Regions from separate parts of the Chryseobacterium sp. JV558 genome, predicted to be linked through region 2. Evidence: riboswitches for the same ligand, from Rfam matches in the RefSeq annotation. Region 2 holds a riboswitch; each other region holds the start of a gene.
The links. A riboswitch is a leader RNA that binds a small molecule or an ion and turns the genes downstream of it on or off. The one in region 2 is predicted to bind S-adenosylmethionine.

Region 1 (5,474 bases), on a different contig from region 2:
ATAAGAAAGATTTTCGTCCAAAAAATAGTTCATTACAATTACTTTTATCGAGAGGCTCATGAAAATTTCATGAGCCTTTTTTTAATTTTATTTTTTCCCGGGAAATTGAAATATTTGATGAAGACTGAGGAGGAATAATCGTTATGAAGAAAAATTTATACTATATTCGATAAAAATAAGAAATGAAAAAGTTTTATTCCGTTGTTTTTCTGTTGATTACAATGGCTGTTTTTGGGCAGATCAATTATACCATCAGTCCAAATCCATTCAACGAAACAGATGCCATTACCCTTACTGTTCCTGGAGATCAGATTGATGAGTCCGCATGGGGTGTGTCTAACAATGCCATTTATATCTGGACGTGGTCTTTTGATACTAATTATCAGAACAGTCAGGATTGCCCCACCAATGGAAGCTGGAGCAGCTCCAATGATCTGAATAAACTAAATTATAATGCTGCTACAGATAGCTATTCACTTACTTTTATACCAACTTCTTTTTATGGAAGAACAGGAATCGGCAGATTTGGTTTTTTATTAAAAGATAAAACAGGATCCCATCAAACCTCCCCGGACATATTTGTAAATGTAGGTACTTTAAGCTTAAATCTCACCAATCCACTAGCCAATAGTTTGACTTCTGTTCCGGCAGGAAACTCCATTAATATTACTGCTGCAACAAATACTAACGCAACGTTTCAGTTAAAAGCAAACGGAGCTGTTGTCAACTCAACGACAGCGTCTTCACAGGCCTATTCTTATAGTTATACCGTCACTCAGGATGCGAGTATGGAACTTGTGGCCACACAGGGATCCAATTCTAAAACTGCAACATTCATTTTACAGGTTCCAAGAAATGTTGTTTCTGAAACCATTCCAAACTGGATCAAGCAGGGGATTAATTATCATCCGACAGATCAGACTAAGGTAGGGCTTGCGATATATGCACCGGGCAAAAGCTTTGTACATGTCATCGGGAGCTTTAATAACTGGGCGGTGAATGATACGTATTTAATGAAAAAAGATACCACAAACCCTGATCTTTATTGGATTGAGTTAATTGGCTTGACTCCTCAGCAATTATATACTTTCCAGTACAGAACAAATGACCTGAGAAAAGTGGCAGATCCTTATTCACCACAGATCTTATCGTCTTATGATGATCCGTGGATTTCAGCTTCAACTTATCCGAATTTACCAGTATTTCCAGCCGGACAAGGGTTTGAAGTTTCAACGTTTAAAACAGGACAGACCGCCTATAACTGGCAGACGACCAATTTTCAGAGACCTACGAAAGAAGATCTGGTGGTCTATGAATTATTATTGAGAGATTTCACACAGGAAAAAAACTGGCAGTCATTGATTAATAAAATTTCTTATTTAAAAAATCTAAAAATCAATGCTATAGAATTACTTCCCATCATGGAATTTGATGGAAATCTTTCATGGGGTTACAACACCTCTTTCCATTATGCACTGGACAAAGCCTACGGAACTCCGGAAAAATTCAAAGAATTTGTGGATCTATGCCACCAGAATGGAATTGCAGTGATTCTGGATGTAGCATTTAACCATGCAACAGGACGTTCTCCTCTGGTAAGACTTTGGAATGTAGATCCTGATGGAGACGGTTACGGAAATGTTGCAGCAAACAACCCTTATTTCAATCAGGTTCCGAAACATTCATACAATGTATTTAACGATTTTAATCATACAAGCCTTTCAACTCAATATTACGTTGAAAGATGTCTACAGCAATGGCTGACAGAATACCGCATAGATGGATTCCGTTGGGATTTAACAAAAGGCTTTACCCAAAGCTGTTCTGAAAACGATGAAACCTGCACGAATGCTTATCAGCAAGACAGAGTGGATATTATGAAGCATTATGCAGACAGACAATGGGCCATTGACCCGAATTCTTATATGATCTTTGAACATCTGGGAACGGATGCAGAAGAACAGCAATGGGCAAACTACAGGGTAGCAGAAGGAAAAGGAGTGATGCTTTGGAATAAACAAACAGATCCTTATAATCAGAATACAATGGGATATAAAGACAACAGTAATTATGACAGAATGAACCATAGTCTTCATGGTTTTACCAATATGCGTGCTGTAGGATATGGAGAAAGCCATGATGAAGAAAGGCTGATGTTTAAAAATCTTACCTATGGAGCTGTCAACGGAAGTTACGATGTTAAAAATCTTAATACTGCTCTTGAAAGAATGAAAACTTTCGGAGCAACTTTCTTTACCATTCCAGGTCCGAAAATGATCTGGCAGTTTGGCGAATTAGGATATGAGTTCAGTATCAACAGATGTGCTGACGGTACCATTAATAACGGGTGCAGAACCGATGAAAAACCAGTTGCATTTACTTTAAACTACGATACCAACGTAAACAGAAAAGCCGTGTATGATACATGGGCGAAAATAATCACGATCAGAAATACCCATCAGATTTTTAAAACTAAAACGTACAGTATAGAATCCAATAATCTGACTAATGATCCTAATGGATTGATCACGAGAATTTATCTGTATGATCCGGCTATTACAACTGGGATAAAAAATGTGGTGGTACTGGCCAACTATGATACAGCTGCAAAAAACGTTGTTCCTTACTTTCCTTACACAGGGCAATGGCAGAATCTGATGGATGACAGTATTTCGAATGTAGCTTCTACCACGACTCCGATAACTTTGCAACCGGGAGAATTCAGAATTTTTGGAAATTATGCAGGAGCACTATCAACAACAGATCCAAACGCTGTAAATAAATTATCGCTTCAGATTGCTGATAACCCGATACAAAACGGAACTGCAAAATTAGTTTTTAACAAAGCGAAAAACGGAGAGGTTTTGATTTTTGATATGACCGGTAAAAAACTGGATTCATTCAAACTGAAGAAAGAAAGCGGAATCTATGAAGTGAAAATCAATTATCCGGCAGGAACTTATCTGGTTCAGCTGAAATCGGAAACAGGAATTGCCATTCAAAAGATGATTGTAAAGTAAAAGAGAAAGCAGATTTGCAGTACAGCAGATCTGCTTTTTTGTATATTTAAAAAATTAGTCTACTTTTGCAGTAGATTTATCAAGAAAGGTGGAGGGATTTGGCCCAAAGAAACCTTAGCAACCTGCACGATTCGAGAAGTGTAAAGGTGCTAATTCCAATCCTGCGGGGGAGATAAGTGAAGTCAATATTCTTATATGAATTCCATTTCTTGAAGTCTTGTTTATCTGCGGAAAGATCCGTCAGATTGTTATTATTAATTGGCAAGAAGAAAATGAAAAAATTAAGTACAGCGGTATTATTGCTTGGGGTAATTTGGGTTGCTGCTCAGGAAAACGAGGAAAAAGGAAAACAAATCGAAGATATTATCATCGTTGGAAACCGTAATGTCAAAAGAACAAAACTGGAAACACCCGTTCCTGTAGATGTTATCAATATTGACAAAATCCAGAGGAGTTCTCCGCAAATGACTGCTCAGGATCTTCTAAACTATGTGATTCCATCGTTTAATGCAGTGAGACAATCAGCTTCTGATGGTACAGAACATATTGATCCTGTAACTCTAAGAGGAATGGGACCAGATCAGGTTTTGGTATTGCTTAACGGAAAAAGAAGGCATACAACTTCATTAGTCAACTATCAGAATACAGTAGGAAATGGCTCTGTGGGAACAGATCTGAGCACAATTCCTGTCATTGCAATTGATAGAATAGAAGTGTTAAGAGACGGTGCCGCAGCGCAATACGGGTCTGATGCCATTGCAGGAGTAATCAATATTATTCTTAAAAAAAATGCAGGAGTCTCAGCAAGTCTTACTTACGGATTGACTGGGCGAAATGATGGGGATACCTATCAGGCAGGAGCCAACTATGGAACTTCATTAGGAAAGAAAGACGGGTATATCAACCTTTCCCTGCAATTAAGCCACAGAGGAAAAACTACAAGAACTCAAAATCATGATTTAGATATTTTTGGAGATAATTTCGCTTATGAATTTGCTGGTGACGCTGAAGCCGTAAAAGCTGCCAGAGCTGCGGATGATGCAGAAATTGAAAAAAGAGGATTAACCCGGGATGATTTCAATTTTCAGATCGGAGATGCCCAAATCAGACAAGGGCAGTTGTTTTTCAATTCAGAATACCCATTTAACGATAATTTTAAAGTATATTCTTTCGGAGGTTTCAGTATCAAAGAAGGAAAAGGATTTGGTTTCAGAAGACTGCCAAGTGAAAAATCTAATGTAGTTTCATCCATTTATCCGAACGGTTTTCAAGCAAGTTTAGGATCTCAGGTATATGACGTTTCTTATGCTGTAGGCGCAAAATATAATGTCAACGATTGGTTATTCGATCTAAGCAATACATTCGGCAGCAATACCTTCAATTATAATGTAAGCAATACCAACAATGCATCTCTCGGAGTAAAATCACCAACCCGTTTTTACGCAGGAGCCCATAGTTTTCTTCAGAATACCGTGAATCTTGATGTTTCTAAAAATATAAACCGTTTCAATATCGCATTCGGAGGAGAATTCAGGTTTGAACAATACCAGATCAAAGCTGGTGACGAAGCTTCCTATACCCAATATGACATCAATGGAAACATTGCTACGGAAGGATCAACAGTGCTTGGTGCAGGCGGATCTCAATCCTTTATCGGTTTTTCTCCCAACAATGCCTTGAAAAAAGACAGGCATTCCACAGCGGTGTATGCGGATGTTTCGTATGATTTAGATAAAAAATTAAATATTGACGCCGCTGCCAGATTTGAAAATTATTCAGATTTCGGAAATACCTTGAATGGAAAGCTTGCTGTGCGATATGAGTTCGTAAAAAATTATGCGATAAGAGCAGCCGTTGGGACAGGATTCCGAGCGCCTTCCCTTCAACAGCAGTATTTTAATAACTCTTATGCGGATATTTCTACTTCCGGGTCAAAGATTGTTACCAAAGGAATATTCAGTAATGATAGCGAAGCCGCCAGAATTCTGGGATTTGATAAGCTCAAACAGGAAACTTCTGTCAATGCAAGTGCTGGATTTACGCTGAAACCTATAAATAACTTGACAATCGCTATAGATGGATACTGGATTAAAGTGAAAGACAGAATTGTGGTTACCAGCAATATTACAGACTCAAGGTTAGACCAGTTTAAAGTAGAAAGCGGAAGATTCTTTGCCAATGCCATTGATACAGAAACAAAAGGAGTAGATGTAGTGGTTTCTTATGATTGGATTCTCGGGAATGGAAAATTAAATATGAATCTTGCCGGAAATTACACAGAAACAAAAATTACAGATTTCCATTTTCCGGAAAATTTAGGAACTCCTCAGGATCAGTTTTTTGGTCCCGATCAGATCAATATCATTGAAACCCTATCTCCAAAAATCAAAGCATCATTAGGATTAAATTATGGAATCGGGAAGTTCAATTTTCTCGTAAGAAATACTTATTTTG
Region 2 (5,474 bases):
TCAGATTCTTCGCTATGCTCAGAATGACAATTGTCGTTAGGGTTACACTGCCAAATTGGTAGATTGTTACATTAAATATTATTTAGTTTCACTTACTCTTAAAATATCTCCGAATACACCTCTGGCTGTTACCTGTGCGCCTGCTCCGGCTCCCATGATAACGATAGGATTTTCACCATAGCTTTCTGTGTAAATCTCAAAGATTGAATCTGAACCTTTTAATTGTCCTAATGCTGAAGTTGCCGGAACTGAAATCAATTTCACATCCAATTCTCCTTTGTCCTGCTGTAGGTCACCGTGCAGATCACCCACATATCTCAATACATGCCCAGGTTCCTGATTTTCTTTAATTTTCTGATATTCTTCGTTAAGCTCCTCAAGTCTTGAAAGGAATTCTGATTTTGAAACCTCAAGTAAGCTTTCAGGAACCAGATTTTGAATCTTGATATCTCCGAATTCGTTGATTAGGTCTAATTCTCTGGCCAAAATCAATAATTTTCTTGCAACATCATTTCCGGATAGGTCTTCTCTTGGATCTGGTTCTGTATATCCTTTCTCCAAAGCTTCGTTGATGATGGTTGAAAATTTATCGTCCCTCAAAGAAAAATTGTTGAACACATAGCTTAATGTTCCAGAGAATACTCCTTTAATTCTTGTAATATTTTCTCCTGAAAGGTGTAATAATTTGATGGTATCAATTAATGGCAAACCCGCTCCTACATTGGTTTCGTACAGATAACGTCTGTTGTTTTTGCTCAACGTATATCTTAGTTTTCTGTACTCTTCAATTGGAAGGGTATTAAAAATCTTGTTTGAAGAAACCAGATCGAATCCGTTTTCTGCCAAAGCATGGTAATTCTTCACAAAATCCTTACTTGCCGTGTTATCCACAACGATAAGGTTTTCCAACTGGTTTTCGTTAGAGAAATTAATAAGTTCCTGAACACTTGAAGGATGCTCTGCTGTCAAAACCTCATCACTCCAATTCGCATCAAATCCTTTTTTGTTGAAGGCTATTTTCTTTGAATTGGCTACTGCTACGACTTTAAGGTCTATTTTTTTACGTCTTTTAATCTCTTCAGAAGATTCCAGTACCTGTTGTATCAAGGTCTTTCCTACATTTCCGTGTCCGATGATCGCCAGATGAACGGTCTTTGGCTTCTTGAAAATTTCAGATTCTATAATATTTTTTGTTTTTTCATCCTGCGAAGAAGTTACTACGATGTTTACTCTGTTTTCTCCTGCTACCTGATTCAGCAATAATGGGAAAACATTATTTCTAGCCAGTTCAGCAAAAACTTTATTGAAATCTTCTGCTACAAAACCAATCACAGAAACATTATTGATACTGTAGATCTGGGAAACTTTTCCAGATTTTCTTTCTGCTTCAAATTCATCGATAAGACAAGCGACTGCTTTTTCAGCATCATTTTCCTGAACCAGAATAGAAATTCCGTTTTCTATCGCCTGTTGAGAGATTACCCCCACACTGATACGCGCTAAAGTAAGCGCTTTAAAAATTCGTCCGTCAATCCCGATTTCTCCCAGGAAATCTTCTCCTTCAAATTTGACGATTGATCTGTTCTTCAAAAATTTTATTTCGTTAGCATTTTTCATTACTTCTGTAAAATATTTTTAATGATATTATTTAATTGTTGATATTCCATTAGGAAGGCATCATGCCCGTGTATAGATTGGATCTCGTGATAAGAAACATTCTTATTTTTCTCTTTTAAGTTTTCAAAACACATTCGGATTTCAGAAGCTGGAAAGAATAAGTCTGTATCTACGGAGATCATGTGCATTCGTGCTTCTATTTTCTCCAGTGCTGACTCATCAGCATTAATTTTCATCAGGAGATGATTCATCAGTTTGTATGCTTTTAAACTAAACCTTTCGTTTAATGCATTACCATGATAAACTAACCAGTCTTCTGATTCCAGGCGTTGTTTGTCCTGATTATATTGGTTTTGAAATCTATCGTTGAGTGATTGTGGAGTTCTATAACACAGCATCGCATGAATTCTCGCTTTCTGTAATGGTTCATCTTTATCATTCAATAAAAATTTTTGAACCAGACACTGAGCATGAAGCCAGTCGCGTGTTCTGTAATCACAGGCTATGGGGATAAATATTTCTGCAAGATCCGGCTGCTTGGCAAGCATTTCCCATGCAATTCCCCCTCCAAGAGAGCCTCCAATAATGGCATATATATTTTTGATATGTAAAGCTTCAAGTCCCTTCAGAAATATCATTGCGATATCTGAAGGCGTGAAGTCGTCATAATCTTCAATTAAAAAATCGTCATAACCGTTTCCGGGTATATTGAAACACAGAACTGTATATTGATCGGTATCAACAATCTGATTTTCTCCCACCAATTGTTTCCACCAGCCTTTTTCTCCGGATACCTCTGAGTTTCCGGTAAGTGCATGATTGATTAAAATGATGGGTGCTGTAAACAGATCCTTCCCAAAAAGCTGATAGCTTAACGGGATATTGTATTCCTTGTGGGAATTGGTTTGATACGAAAGATTAATATAGTTTAGTTCTGTTTTCAATTCTATTATATTTTTATACAAATACAATTGAAAATGCCACAGGAAATGGCTGAAAAGAACTTCAGTAAGTTATCTGTCCAAAATACTTTGGTAGAACGTAGCACCTTCTTTGCTTGCGCAAAGGGTTGCTAAGGTTTCATAGGGTCTAATCCCTCAACCTTTCTTGATAACATTTTCAATATTTAAATGAACGAATGGTGCAAAGGTAGTGCTTTTCTTTTAATTTCAAAAAAAAATTATTTTAATATTTAAAAAAGCCATTAAATACAAGTGTTTCAAGGCCATATTAATAATTATTCAGATGAAAAAAATTGGAATTATTTTTCAAAAAAACTAACTTCGTATGGAAAAATGATGAGATATGACCGCTGAAAAAGAAAGATTACAAGATACCAAATGGAAAAACTGGGGCCCTTATGTAAGCAACCGGCAGTGGGGAAATGTACGTGAAGATTACAGTACAAACGGGAATGCCTGGGATTTTACCAATCATAATAACGCTGAAAGTTATACTTACCGCTGGGGCGAAGAAGGCATCGCTGGAATTTCTGATGTAAAACAGTTATTCTGCTTTGCTTTTTCATTTTGGAACAGGAAAGATAAAATGGTAAAAGAACGGTTCTTTGGATTGAGCAACCCTCAGGGAAATCATGGTGAAGACATTAAAGAAATCTTTTATTATCTGGATAATACACCTACTCACAGCTATATGAAAATGGTGTATAAATATCCGATCAACGAGTTTCCTTATGATGAACTTCTTGCTGAAAATGGAAGACGCAGTAAAAAGGAACCGGAATATGAGATTTTCGATACCGGAATTTTTGACAATGATGAATATTTTGATATTTTCATTGAATACTGTAAAGCTGATCACAACGATATTCTGGCCAGAGTAACGGTCTGCAACCGAAGTCAGCATGATGCACCCATTATAGTAGCGCCTACTGCCTGGTTCAGAAACAACTGGAAATGGGGTTACAATACCTATAAGGGAGAAATGCATGCTTCTCATGACGGAAGTATCAACATTGGGCATGACAGCATTTCGATCAAAAAATTCTATTCCCGAAATTCAAAAGCACAAAGTGTATTTTGTGACAATGAAACCAACACATCCCGACTTTACGGAACTCCTAAAACGGAGAGCACGTATTTCAAAGATGGTATTAATCATTTTATTATTGATCAGAGAGATACTGTAAATCCTGAAAAAAAGGGAACAAAAGCTTCTTTTCTGATTGATGAAGTTGTAGGAGCGGGAGAATCTAAAGTTTTTGAATTCAGATTATGTCCTGATGAGACGGATGAACCTTTTGAAAATTTTGATACTATTTTCAGTACACGACAAGCGGAAGCGGAAGAGTTTTATAACGATATTCAGAATGATACGGTAAATGAAGATGAGAGAAATGTTCAGCGACAGGCTTTTGCGGGACTTCTCTGGAATAAACAATTTTACCACTACAATATCGGAAAATGGCTGAAAGGTGATCCCAATTTTGAAGCTCCGAGAAATTTCAATGAGTATGTAAGAAATACGGAATGGAATCATCTTCACAATAAGGATATTATTTCTATGCCTGATAAATGGGAGTATCCATGGTATGCTACCTGGGATCTGGCATTTCACTGTGTCCCTTTTTCTATTATCGATGCAGAGTTTGCCAAAGGACAGCTTTTATTGCTTACGAAAGAATGGTATATGCATCCCAACGGGCAACTTCCTGCCTATGAATGGAATATGAGTGATGTGAATCCGCCTGTACATGCATGGTCTTGCTTCCGTGTTTTTAAAATTGATGAAAAAAATAATGGAAAACCGGATTTATTATTTTTAGAAAAAGTATTTCAAAAGCTGCTGCTGAATTTTACATGGTGGGTGAACAGAAAGGATAAAAACGGTAAAAATATTTTCGGAGGAGGCTTCCTGGGTCTCGATAACATCGGAGCTTTTGACCGGAATATGGTTTTAAAGGACGGTCAGCATCTTGAACAGGCAGATGGAACAAGCTGGATGGCCATGTATGCGTTGAATATGATGCGTATCGCCATGGAACTTGCCCAATATTATCAGGTGTATGAAGATATGGCGATCAAATTTTTTGAACATTATCTTTATATCGCCGAGGCTATGGAAAACCTGGGTGAGGGAACGAAAGGATTATGGAACGAGGAAGACGGTTTCTTCTATGATGTATTGCAGCTTGGAAACGGAGATAGTGTTTCTTTAAGATTAAGAAGCATTGTAGGTTTGATTCCTATGTTTGCTGTGGAGATCGTAGACCATCGTTTACTGGAAAAGATGCCGAATTTCAGAAGCAGAATGGAATGGATCTTAAAAAATAAGCCGGAACTGACCAAACTTGTCTCTCACTGGGATGAGGAAGGACACGGAAGAAAACACCTTATGAGTATTCTCCGCAAAAACAGACTGACAAAAGTTTTATCCAGAATGCTTGATGAAAATGAGTTTCTAAGTTCTTACGGAATCCGGGCAATGTCTAAAGTATATGAGGAAAATCCCTTTGTATTCTCCGTACATGGTAATGAAAATATGGTCTATTATACGCCTGCAGAAAGTGACAGCCGGATGTTTGGCGGAAACAGTAACTGGCGAGGACCGATCTGGTTTCCTATCAACTTCCTGATTGTGGAAAGCCTGCAGCGTTTTCATTATTATTATGGAAATAGTCTGAAAGTAGAACTTCCAACGGGAAGCGGCGATAAAAGAAACCTTGATGAAGTAGCTCAAAATATCAGCAAAAGACTTTGTTCTCTATTTTTAAAGGATGAACATGGGCAGCGGGCTTTCAATGGAGGTAATCCAAAATTTAATTATGATGAGCATTTCAGAGATTATATTACGTTCTTTGAATATTTCCATGGAGATAATGGCCGTGGTGTAGGCGC
Region 3 (5,474 bases), 150 kb from region 2:
TGGTAAAGTAAATTTACCTACATCAGCAGAAATTTTCGGTTCTTGTAAAGAACTAGTGCTGAACCAGCTTGCTGAATCTAAAAAGATTTATGTAGTAGATACATTCTGCGGAACGAATGCAGATACGAGACTTAAAGTAAGATTTATCGTAGAAGTAGCATGGCAGGCGCATTTTGTTACTAATATGTTCATTCGTCCTTCTCACTATGAGCTTGAAAACTTTGGAGAGCCTGATTTCACAGTAATCAACGGTTCTAAGACAATAAACCCTAACTGGGAAGCTCAGGGATTGAATTCTGAAAACTTCATCATGTTCAACCTTACTGAAAAATTACAGATCATCGGAGGTACCTGGTACGGAGGTGAAATGAAAAAAGGGATGTTTGCAATGATGAACTATTACCTTCCATTAAAAGGGATGGCTTCAATGCACTGTTCTGCTAACGTAGGTGAAAAAGGTGATGTAGCTTTATTCTTTGGTCTTTCAGGAACAGGAAAAACTACTTTGTCTGCAGATCCGAAAAGATACCTTATCGGTGATGATGAGCATGGTTGGGATAACAATGGAGTATTCAACTATGAAGGTGGATGTTACGCTAAAGTTATCGATTTATCAGAAGAAAAAGAACCGGATATCTTCGCTGCCATCAAGAGAGATGCACTTCTTGAAAACGTTGTAGTAAACAATGGAGTAGCAGATTATACAGACGGATCTATCACTGAGAATACAAGAGTTTCTTATCCAATCTATCATATCAACAAAATTGTATTACCATCTAAAGCTGGTCATGCGAAGAAGATCGTTTACCTTTCAGCAGATGCATTCGGGGTACTTCCTCCGGTTTCTATCTTGAATGAAGATCAGGCTCAATACCACTTCCTTTGCGGTTATACATCAAAATTAGCCGGAACAGAAAGAGGAATTACAGAACCTCAGCCATCTTTCTCTCCAGCATTTGGAGAAGCATTCCTTACATTACATCCAACAATGTATTCTAAAACATTGATCGGTAAAATGCAAGAGCACGGTGCTAAAGCCTATTTGGTAAACACGGGTTGGAATGGTACAGGAAAGAGAATTTCTCTGAAAGATACAAGAGCAATTATTGATGCAATCATTGACGGTTCTATCGATAATGCACCTAAAACTCAGGTTCCAATCATGAACCTTGAGATCCCTACTGAATTACCAAACGTTTCTACAGGTATTTTAGATCCTAGAGATACGTATGAGAGTGCTTCAGAATGGGAAGAAAAAGCAAAGGATCTTGCTTCAAGATATATCAAGAATTTTGAGCAGTACTGCGATACTGAAGAAGGTAAGAAATTAGTTGCTTCAGGACCTCAATTACAGGAACAAACTATCTAATAGTTATCAAAATATACAGAAAAGAAAAGCCTCATCACTGATGAGGCTTTTTTATTAATATTTTTGACAGTTTTCAATCAACTCATTCTGTTCATCCAGTTTTAGGACTGTTGATTTGATTGATTCTTCAGTTAGATGTTTTATGATCATAAAATGTTTTGAAGAAAAGTAAGACGCTTCGTCCAATATTTTATCTAAATACTTTGGAGTTGTGAAGGTCATCCAATATTTTACTTTATTAGAAAACATAATCGTTACTTCTATAGCATCAGATTCAATATTTCCTATTTTATCATCTATTTTAATAGAAATTATTTCCGGTTCATTGTTTAAACTAAAATGAAATTTCGAATACCATCTCAGTTTTTCTTCGTTATTTTGAATCCTTATATTCTCATCGTTTATTTCTTCGATGATATAAGATTTTCTTTTCGTTAATTGACCGGAATATACTCCAATATCCTTACAGTAAATTTTATCATTTATCTTCATAAATTTATCCATAATTATCTGTAGGAAAATTAACCGGAATTATTTTAAACTTAATAAAGCCAATCTATACCCATCCATCCCAAAACCTGATAAAACTGCGTCAGTGTTAGCTGCTGTCACAGATTTCTGTCTGAATTCTTCTCTTTTGTAGATATTGCTGATGTGAACTTCTACTTTTGGTTTCCGAATGTTTTTTAAACAATCGGCAATAGCATAAGAATAATGGGTAAAAGCGCCCGGATTGATCACGACTGCATCAAAATCGTCTTCCTGAAGCCTGTTAATAAGCTCGCCTTCAATATTAGACTGATAATATTTTAATTCATAAGACTGAAACTCGGATCTTAAAATTTCCAAATAGTTTTCCATAGAGACATTTCCATAGATTTCCGGTTCTCTGGTACCTAACAGGTTGAGGTTAGGCCCGTTTATAATCAAAACTTTCATACTATAAAATTAAAAACTTTTTTTAATTAATGATCAAAAATTTCCGCACAAATTTTCTTTGGTTCAATTAAATTATTGACAATGATATTTGTCATGTCTGTTAAAATGATAATGGTTGCAACTCCTTATAGTAATGAGTTTTATTAAAATCTTATGTTAATTTTTGAAAATTTATCATGAAAAAATTATAAGTCTACTTGTTTTATAGACTAAAAGTTTTTAGCTTTGCAACCATATTTCGATCGGCTTATAAAGAAAGATGGAGGGAACTGACCCTATGAAATCTTGACAACCTACCCCGAAGGGCAAGGTGTTACGTTCAGCCTTTAAAGGAAAAATAAGCATTTGGTTTATCGTATTTATCGATGCCCTTTGCTGACTTTTCTGCAAAGGGCAAAATTTTAATATACGACAAATAAAATTGATTATGATTAGTAATAATTTATTCACTTCTAAAGCTTGGATTCCTCCGGTTGCAGCATTTTTTCTGGGAATTACCAGTGTGAAAGCACAGAATTCTAATCCGAAAAAGGATAGCCTTCATGAAAAAGAGATTGATGAAGTTGTAGTAGTTGCTTATGGTAAGGCTAAAAGAAACAGCTATACCGGTTCTGTTGCTACAATTTCCAGCGATAAAATCAATAACAGACCTGTAACCAATGTTACCAAAGCGCTGGAAGGGCAGGTTGCCGGTATTCAGACTACCAGTTCGTCAGGACAGCCTGGTGCCGTTTCTACCATCAGAATCAGAGGAGTTGGTTCAATAAGTGCTTCCAGTGATCCGCTCTATGTAGTAGACGGAATTCCTTTTGACGGAAATATTAACTCTATAAGCCCAAGTGATATTGAATCCATCAGTGTTTTGAAAGATGCTACAGCAAGTGCACTGTATGGTTCCAGAGGAGCAAACGGGATTATCATCATTACCACGAAATCAGGTAAGAAGGGTGAAGCAAAGGTTAATTTTAATATCAGTCAGGGATTCTCAGGAAGAGCGGTAAAAGATTACGAACAGGTAAATACAGACCAATACTTTCAATTATATTGGGAAGCTTTGAGAAATGGATACCAATCCGGAAAAGTGTCTTCTCAGCAGGCAGCTCAGATGGCAACAGACAATCTTGTTTCCACACTGGGGATCAATCCTTACGGAACGAACTATCCAAAACCGGTAGGAACCGATGGAAAGCTATTACCTGGTGCATCACCACTTTGGAATGACGACTGGAGAGATATTCTGCAGAGAGTGGCTTCAAGAAATCAGGTAGATCTTGATATCAGCGGAGGAAGTGAAAAAAGTAATTATTTCTTCTCATTAGGATATCTGGATGATAAAGGGATGGCGATTGAATCAGGATTTAAAAGGTATAATACAAGATTAAAGATCAATTCTGAAGTGAAAAAATGGCTGAATGTTGGGGTGAACTTAAGCTATACAAACAGTATTCAGCAGGCTCCGACCTCTTCGGATTCCAAGGCAAGCAACATCATCAATGCCGCGAGATTCATTCCTTCATTCTATCCTTATTATGAAAGAAATGCCGATGGAAATTATATTTTGGGTGCTGATGGAAACCCTATATATGATTTTGGAAAATACAGACCTACCAACGCACTTCAGAATCAGAATGCCGCTGCAACACTGCCATTAGACAAAAACGAAAATAAAGAAGATAACTTCTCCGGAAAAGGATTCATGGAATTCACTTTCTTACCAGAGTTGAAATTCAAGACGAGTTTTTCTGTTGATTTGGTGAATTATAACGGTCATTATTACTCAAACCCATTGCTGGGACAAGGCGCTGAGATTGGAGGTTCGGTAACGAAAACCAATACCAGAACACTTTCTTATACAACTAGCAATATTCTGACATACGATAAGAAATTTGGAAAGCACCACGTAAATGCTTTAGCAGGACATGAATTCTATAAATATGATTATCAAACTATTTCAGGAACAAGAAGTCAGTTTTCTCTGCCTTATTACTATGAGCCGGATGCTGCTTCTTTATTGGGAAGTTTCAGTGGGAACAGTAATACATTAAGCTTATTGAGTTTCCTTGGAAAAGTAGAGTATGATTATAACAATACTTACTTTTTATCTGCATCAGGAAGAGCAGACAGTTCTTCAAGATTTGCGAAGGATAACAGATGGGGGAGATTCTGGTCAGTTGGAGGTTCATGGAAAATATCCAATGAAGAATTTGTAAAAAGCCTGAATGTCTTTAATCAATTGACATTGCGTGCCAGCTACGGAGGACAAGGAAATGATAAATTACTTAGACCTAACGGACAGCCGCTTTATTATGCTTATCAGGAGTTGTACAGGTTTATCAGTCTTGGTGGAGAGCCGGGAACTACACTTGAAAAAACGTCTACCAATAATGTAAAGTGGGAAACCAACCTTAACTTAAATGTAGGATTGGAATTTGCTATTCTGAATAACAGAGTTAAAGGAAATATTGAATACTTTAAAAGAAAAAGCCAGGATCTTTTGTTTAATATGCCGGTTGCGCCGTCTTTGGGAATCAGTGATTATCCGGCGAATATCGGAACGATTCAGAATACAGGATTTGAATTTTCATTATTCACAACACCAATTAAGAATGATAATTTCCAGTGGAATGTAGATGTAAACCTGAGTACTTTAAACAATAAAGTGACCAAGTTGCCTGGTGGTTCTCTTGTGGTAGGAAGTAAGTTATTGACGGTAGGAGGTTCTGTATATGATTTCTTCATTCCGGAATGGGTTGGTGTAGATCCGAGCAATGGAAAACCATTGTGGAAAACGGTTTCTATAGATGCCAGCGGAAATTCAGTAGAAGGAACTACTTCAGAATATTCAAAAGCAACAAAACTATTGCAAGGTTCTGCGTTGCCAAAATTGACCGGAGGAATCAGTACAAGCATTACGTATAAGAATTTTGATTTTTCAGGATTACTGACATTCAAAATTGGTGGAAAAATTCTGGATACCGATTATACTTCTATCATGCACAACGGAAGTGCCGGCGGACGGGCATGGAGCGCAGAAATGCTTAACAGATGGACTCCGGATAATCCTAATACTGATGTTCCGGGACTGAGTACAACAACGAATAACTGGACATCTACCTCTTCAAGATTTCTTTACTCCGGAACGTATGCAAGGCTTAAAAATGTAAGC
Region 4 (5,474 bases), on a different contig from region 2:
TCTTTTTCAAGCGAAGCTCACCTTAACTATTCTTATAAGCTTAAAAAATCTTAATGGTTCAATTATCATAAAGTATGAAAAAAGAAGATCATTTTTCACGGTACAGCCGGCAGATATTTATTGAAGAAATAGGATTGGAAGGACAAAAGAAAATAATGTCTTCCAGAGTCCTTGTTGTCGGAGCCGGAGGGTTGGGAAGTCCAATCATACAATATCTGGCCGCTGCAGGAGTAGGAACACTGGGAGTTGCAGATTTTGATCATGTAGAACTTCATAATCTGAACCGGCAGATCATTCATACTGAAAATAGGGTAGGGTTATCCAAAGTGAAGAGCGCTGAAACATTTGTAAAAGAGCTTAATCATCAGGTTAAATTGATAGGAATTGCGGAAAAAATCAATAGAAATAATGCCGAAGAAATCATTTCTCAATATGATATTATTGTGGATGGCTCAGACAATTTTTCTACAAGATACCTGGTGAATGATACCTGTGTGAAATTGAAAAAAACTCTGATTTATGGGAGTATCTTAGGATTTTCAGGCCAGGTTGCTGTGTTCAATCATAAAGGAAGTAAAAACCTCAGAGATCTGTTCCCGGAACCTCCTTCCGATGAAGATATGCCGGATTGCGACAGTCTTGGTGTTTTGGGAGCTCTTCCTGGAATCATAGGCAGTATGATGGCGCTTCAGACGTTGAAAATTATCACAGATCTTTCGGTGAGTTTAGACCAATTGACACTGGTGGATACGCTGGATTGGAGATTTCAGACGATTGATTTTTGATGTAATATAAACACTAATATCACTAATATTTTCACAAATAACACCATTTTAATATCAATAGAAAGAGGCGGTCACCATTGGTGCCGCCTCTTTTACTTTATCTTAAAGAATTATTGTGCCTGCTGCATTACACCACCGTTATCTTCTTTTTTAGTCTGGTTAAGGATATTTGGATCCTCTTTTGCCAGTTTATTTCTTGTCGGAATTTTATAGTTGATAGAAAATCCGAAATTTCTCGTATCATATTTACTGCTGATCATTACAGGAGTTCCTGATGGCGGGTTAGAACGTACCTGCATCATCTGTCCGTTGAAAATATCATTCGCAAAAACAGAAAGTGTCAGGCGGTTGTTCATAAACTTCTTTGTCAACGTAATATCAAGAGAGTTGTTGAATGGTTTCTCTGCTGTAAAATAAAAGTACCCTGCCTTTGGAGTCAGATAGCTGTAATTGGCTGTCATTTTGATGTCTTTAGGCAAAAGAATCTGAGTCATGATATTGAAAATCCAGAAACCTTTATTGTCCAGATTATCGATTTGATGTTTCTGATAACCGGCATATAAATACATGAAGTTTATTTTATCAGGATTGAAATCAAACTTCATAATCTCACTCAAAGGTTTGCTGAAAATCATAAAAGGAACCGGTAGACCCACGTTGAAATTGTGAATTTTCATATTTGAAATATTCACCTGCTCATTATAGAGTTTTCTTCCGTCTTTTCGGATGATCTGTGCTACCTGATTGCTTGCCGAACTTACGCTATACCCAATAAATGCATAATCAAAAGCCGATACTTTTATTTCATAATTGTCAAAAATAGTAGGCTGTAGATTCGGGTTACCATTTACTTCCGTACTTGGTCCGGAGAACGTTACGTTATTCGGGTTTAGGGCAGAAATACTTGGTAAACTGATTTTTTTGTTATAATTCGCAGCAATATAAACCTGGTTCATCATGTTATACTGCACACTTGCGTTCGGGAAAAGCTTAAATTTATTGAAAGGAATCAAATTAGCTTCCACCAGCTTTGCATCTTTATCAAAATATCTTGTTACCCCGGAAATATCATAGTTTTCAGCACGGGAACCCAATGTGAAATCAAACTTTTTCAGTTTAGCCTGAAATTCTAAATAGGTAGAAGCTGTTTGTCTTTGATATTCAAGATTGGTTAATCCAAAGCTTTCCGTATCATAATCCTGTCTTTCATACAATCCTCCGAAGCTTACCTTTCCACCATCAAGAAGTTTGATAGGCTGGGCATAATCTACTTTGAAGTTAGCAATATTCATTACAGATTCGTTATTCAGAATATCTTTTAAGCCACTCATTGCACTGTTAATTGGCGGATTTGGAGCCGCTGCAAATGTGCCATTTTGAAAGAAGTTGTCCTGAGAAAATTTACTATTCGATCTCGTGTAACCCAACTGGAAATCCAGCTTTTGAGATTTGTCAGCAAAACGTTTCTGATAGGTTACCACTGCTTCCTGTCTCAAACTATTGGTATGAGCTACATCCGAAGAAGTATAAAAAGCTTCTCTTAAATCCTTTGGATTATTCTGAAAAGGTAAATCCCCATGCCCGTCACTTAAAGTATAATTGTCGTTATTGTTGTGATAAATATCGTAGTTTAATAATAATCTGTCCTGACCCAAATCAAACGTCAATCCTGATTTTGCAAAATATCCACGCCCATATCGGTCAGTATGACTTTTCAAAAGTTCATCCTGCTGGCCATTAAGCATACTCTCACGGTAATTTTGACCTACATTCAACTGCCATCCGAAATATTTATTTCTTGCATTTAAATTAACAGAATTGGTCGTTCTGCTTCTGTATTTATCATAATTCGTGAAAGAGTAATTTCCTGAATAAGTAGCTGTTAAATATTTATTGGCATTTTTATTGGTGATAATATTCATGATCGCACCTCCGGAAGTGGCAGGAAATTCTGCACCGGGCTGCGTAATCACTTCAATTCTTTCTACAGAATTGGCTGGCATTCCTTCAAGGAAAGAATTCAATTCATTGGAAGTGATATTCAAAGGTCTTCCGTTAAGATATACTTCCAGCATTTTCCCCTGATACATCATCCCTGCGATGTCGGTAGATACAAGTCCCGGAAGTTTTTTGATCCCTTCCAGAACGTTTCCGTTATTCAGCTGAGGCTGCTCAGAAAAGTCAAAAATAGTACGGTCTGCCTTTTGTTCAACGGCTTTTTTAGTTTTGGTGATAACTACCCCTTCAATTTGTTTCTCCTGAGGTTTATTACCTTTCTCCTGTGAGAAAACAAAAACAGAGCCTAGTAAGGATAAAGCGAAAATCGTTTTTTTCATAATGTTTTTACTGATATCCGGTTAGACGCTGAAAAAGATAATTTGTTACGTTAAAATTGTGAAAATCGAAAAATTAAGCTAAAATTTTTTTTATTTCCGAAATAATTATATCTTTGCCGGGTAATTATCAAGAATCTCTAGATGGGATAGCAACCTGCAAAAACAAGCAAGGTGCTGCAATCGATAAGCCGGATCTTCCGGAAAAAATGTTTATCATTTCTATCATTCTCCCATCTTGAATTTTTGTTTTAAAGTTAAAACCAAATGTTTAAAGACAAGGGAAATCACATTCCATCAGTAATTTTTTATTCTTCGGATCATGAAGTGAATCTTCATTATTCCAATATGTTTTCATGCCATTTCTATATGCGCATGTGTTGTTGTTGCTAGCACTTTCTATTTCTAAAAAATAATACAAACATTCCGATCATCAATGGTAACCTTAAAATTAAGGCTACAGGATTTGTATTGCTCAAAAAACAATTTTTAACAACAAAAGTAAACAACCAACAACATGCATAATTTCAAAACAAAAATATTTATTCCTTCTTTTGCGCTTATTTCTACATTTTATTACGCACAGACGGATACTTTACAATCGAAAAAAATAGAAGATGTGGTGATCCTGGGGTCAAGGGGTTCCGGAAGATCATTAACGGATACACCCGTTCCGGTAGATATCATTAACATATCAAAAATTTTAAAACAAAGCCCGACGAACAATATCAGCCAGGCTTTAAATTATATTGTACCCTCATTTTCATCCACATCACATACCGTCAATGACGGAACTGATTTTGTAGATCCCGCTCTTTTAAGAGGATTGGGACCGGATCAGGTTTTGGTTTTGCTCAATGGGAAGAGAAGATATCAGTCTTCATTGATTAATGTTACCCTTACGCCGGGAAGAGGCTCTGTGGGAACTGACCTTAACGCTATTCCGGCCTTTGCTTTGGATAAAATAGAGGTTTTAAGAGACGGAGCTTCCGCCCAATATGGCTCGGATGCCATTGCAGGAGTTGTCAACCTTGGACTGAAGAAAAGATTAGGACTTTCCGGACAGGTGTTTCTGGGAGGATATGCTTCTCCTGTTGCCAATAATTTCTCCGGAGGAGTGGACGGACAGACTATTTCTGTAGATCTTAATTATGGAGCGAAAATAGGAAAAACCGGATTTATTAACATTACGGGTTCTGCTCAGTACCGCGATCCTTATTCAAGAGCGGGAGTAAGGGAAGGGGATATTTTCAATGCTTATAATGCTATTAATTACAGAGCATCACAGGATGGAGTGAATATTGACGGCTTGTATAAAAACATTACCAACACTTCCAACACCCAGCAGATTATTAATACTGTTAAGCAATATGCAGCCAAGGTAAACTATTTTGCCCCTGATTTTCAAAATCAGATTTCGGGAGCCAGCAGTATTTCCGATCTTCAAAAAATATTGGGTAAAGATTTTACATCCCAGGAACTTAATTACAGAGGATTAGAGAGAAAAGACTTCAGTCTGAGAGCAGGGCAGTCTAAACTACAGTCTGGGCAGCTCTTTTTCAACTCTGAAATTCCTGTGAATGATGATTGGAAAGTATACTCTTTTGGTGGTTATAGTTATCGTCTTGGAAATGCCGGGGGATTTTACCGTCTTCCGAATACGGAAAGAAACATTAATGCAGTTACTCCCAACGGATACCTTCCTCAGATTGAAGCAGCTGTAAACGATTATTCTCTTGCTGCCGGAATTAAAGGAAAATGGAATGGCTGGAATGTGGATTTCAGTAATACATTCGGGAAAAATACCTTTGGTTTTGGAGTGGTAAATACTTTTAATGCATCACTCACAGACGGATCTCCAAGAACCTTTGATGCGGGAGGATCTGAGTTTTCACAAAATACTGTCAACCTGGATTTCTCTAAAAAATATGATGTGCTGAAAGGATTGAACCTCGCTTTCGGAGGAGAATATCGACACGAGAATTATAAAGTAAATGCTGGAAAAGAAAATTCTTATGCTTCTTACGACATTTATGGACGTATAGTAACAGCAAAAACTCCTGAAAATGAAAAAGTAACTGATTTCTTTGGGAAAATAAGACCAGCAGGAGCACAGGTTTTTCCAGGTTTCAGTCCGGAAAATGCAGTATCAGGAAATAGAAACAGTATCGCGGCTTATGCCGATGCAGAGCTGGAGGTTACTGACGGATGGCTGTTGGAAGGAGCTTTGCGATATGAGAACTATTCAGACTTCGGGTCTACATTCAATTATAAGGTGGCTACTAATGTAAAACTGGCTCCCAATCTGAACTGGAGAGGTGCTGTTTCCACAGGATTTAGAGCGCCTTCATTGGCT

Region 1: it holds a riboswitch for S-adenosylmethionine, as region 2 does, so the genes downstream of both, GFU89_RS18070 (TonB-dependent receptor) here and GFU89_RS10975 (alpha/beta fold hydrolase) in region 2, are expected to answer to the same signal.
Region 3: it holds a riboswitch for S-adenosylmethionine, as region 2 does, so the genes downstream of both, GFU89_RS11725 (TonB-dependent receptor) here and GFU89_RS10975 (alpha/beta fold hydrolase) in region 2, are expected to answer to the same signal.
Region 4: it holds a riboswitch for S-adenosylmethionine, as region 2 does, so the genes downstream of both, GFU89_RS17725 (TonB-dependent receptor plug domain-containing protein) here and GFU89_RS10975 (alpha/beta fold hydrolase) in region 2, are expected to answer to the same signal.

The regions. Positions count from the first base shown of each region.
Region 1 is NZ_WJHU01000005.1:179,631-185,104, reverse strand. It holds gene GFU89_RS18075 (alpha-amylase family glycosyl hydrolase) at 183-3,020, shown strand; SAM riboswitch class I at 3,094-3,199, shown strand; gene GFU89_RS18070 (TonB-dependent receptor) at 3,293-5,474, shown strand, end outside.
Region 2 is NZ_WJHU01000003.1:11,270-16,743, forward strand. It holds gene GFU89_RS10970 (ACT domain-containing protein) at 79-1,617, opposite strand; gene GFU89_RS10975 (alpha/beta fold hydrolase) at 1,617-2,561, opposite strand; SAM riboswitch class I at 2,628-2,734, opposite strand; gene GFU89_RS10980 (MGH1-like glycoside hydrolase domain-containing protein) at 2,923-5,474, shown strand, end outside.
Region 3 is NZ_WJHU01000003.1:163,121-168,594, reverse strand. It holds gene pckA (phosphoenolpyruvate carboxykinase (ATP)) at 1-1,369, shown strand, start outside; gene GFU89_RS11735 (hypothetical protein) at 1,424-1,861, opposite strand; gene GFU89_RS11730 (type II 3-dehydroquinate dehydratase) at 1,901-2,308, opposite strand; SAM riboswitch class I at 2,553-2,652, shown strand; gene GFU89_RS11725 (TonB-dependent receptor) at 2,736-5,474, shown strand, end outside.
Region 4 is NZ_WJHU01000005.1:104,251-109,724, reverse strand. It holds gene GFU89_RS17735 (HesA/MoeB/ThiF family protein) at 75-785, shown strand; gene GFU89_RS17730 (outer membrane beta-barrel family protein) at 896-3,121, opposite strand; SAM-I-IV-variant riboswitch at 3,241-3,338, shown strand; gene GFU89_RS17725 (TonB-dependent receptor plug domain-containing protein) at 3,636-5,474, shown strand, end outside.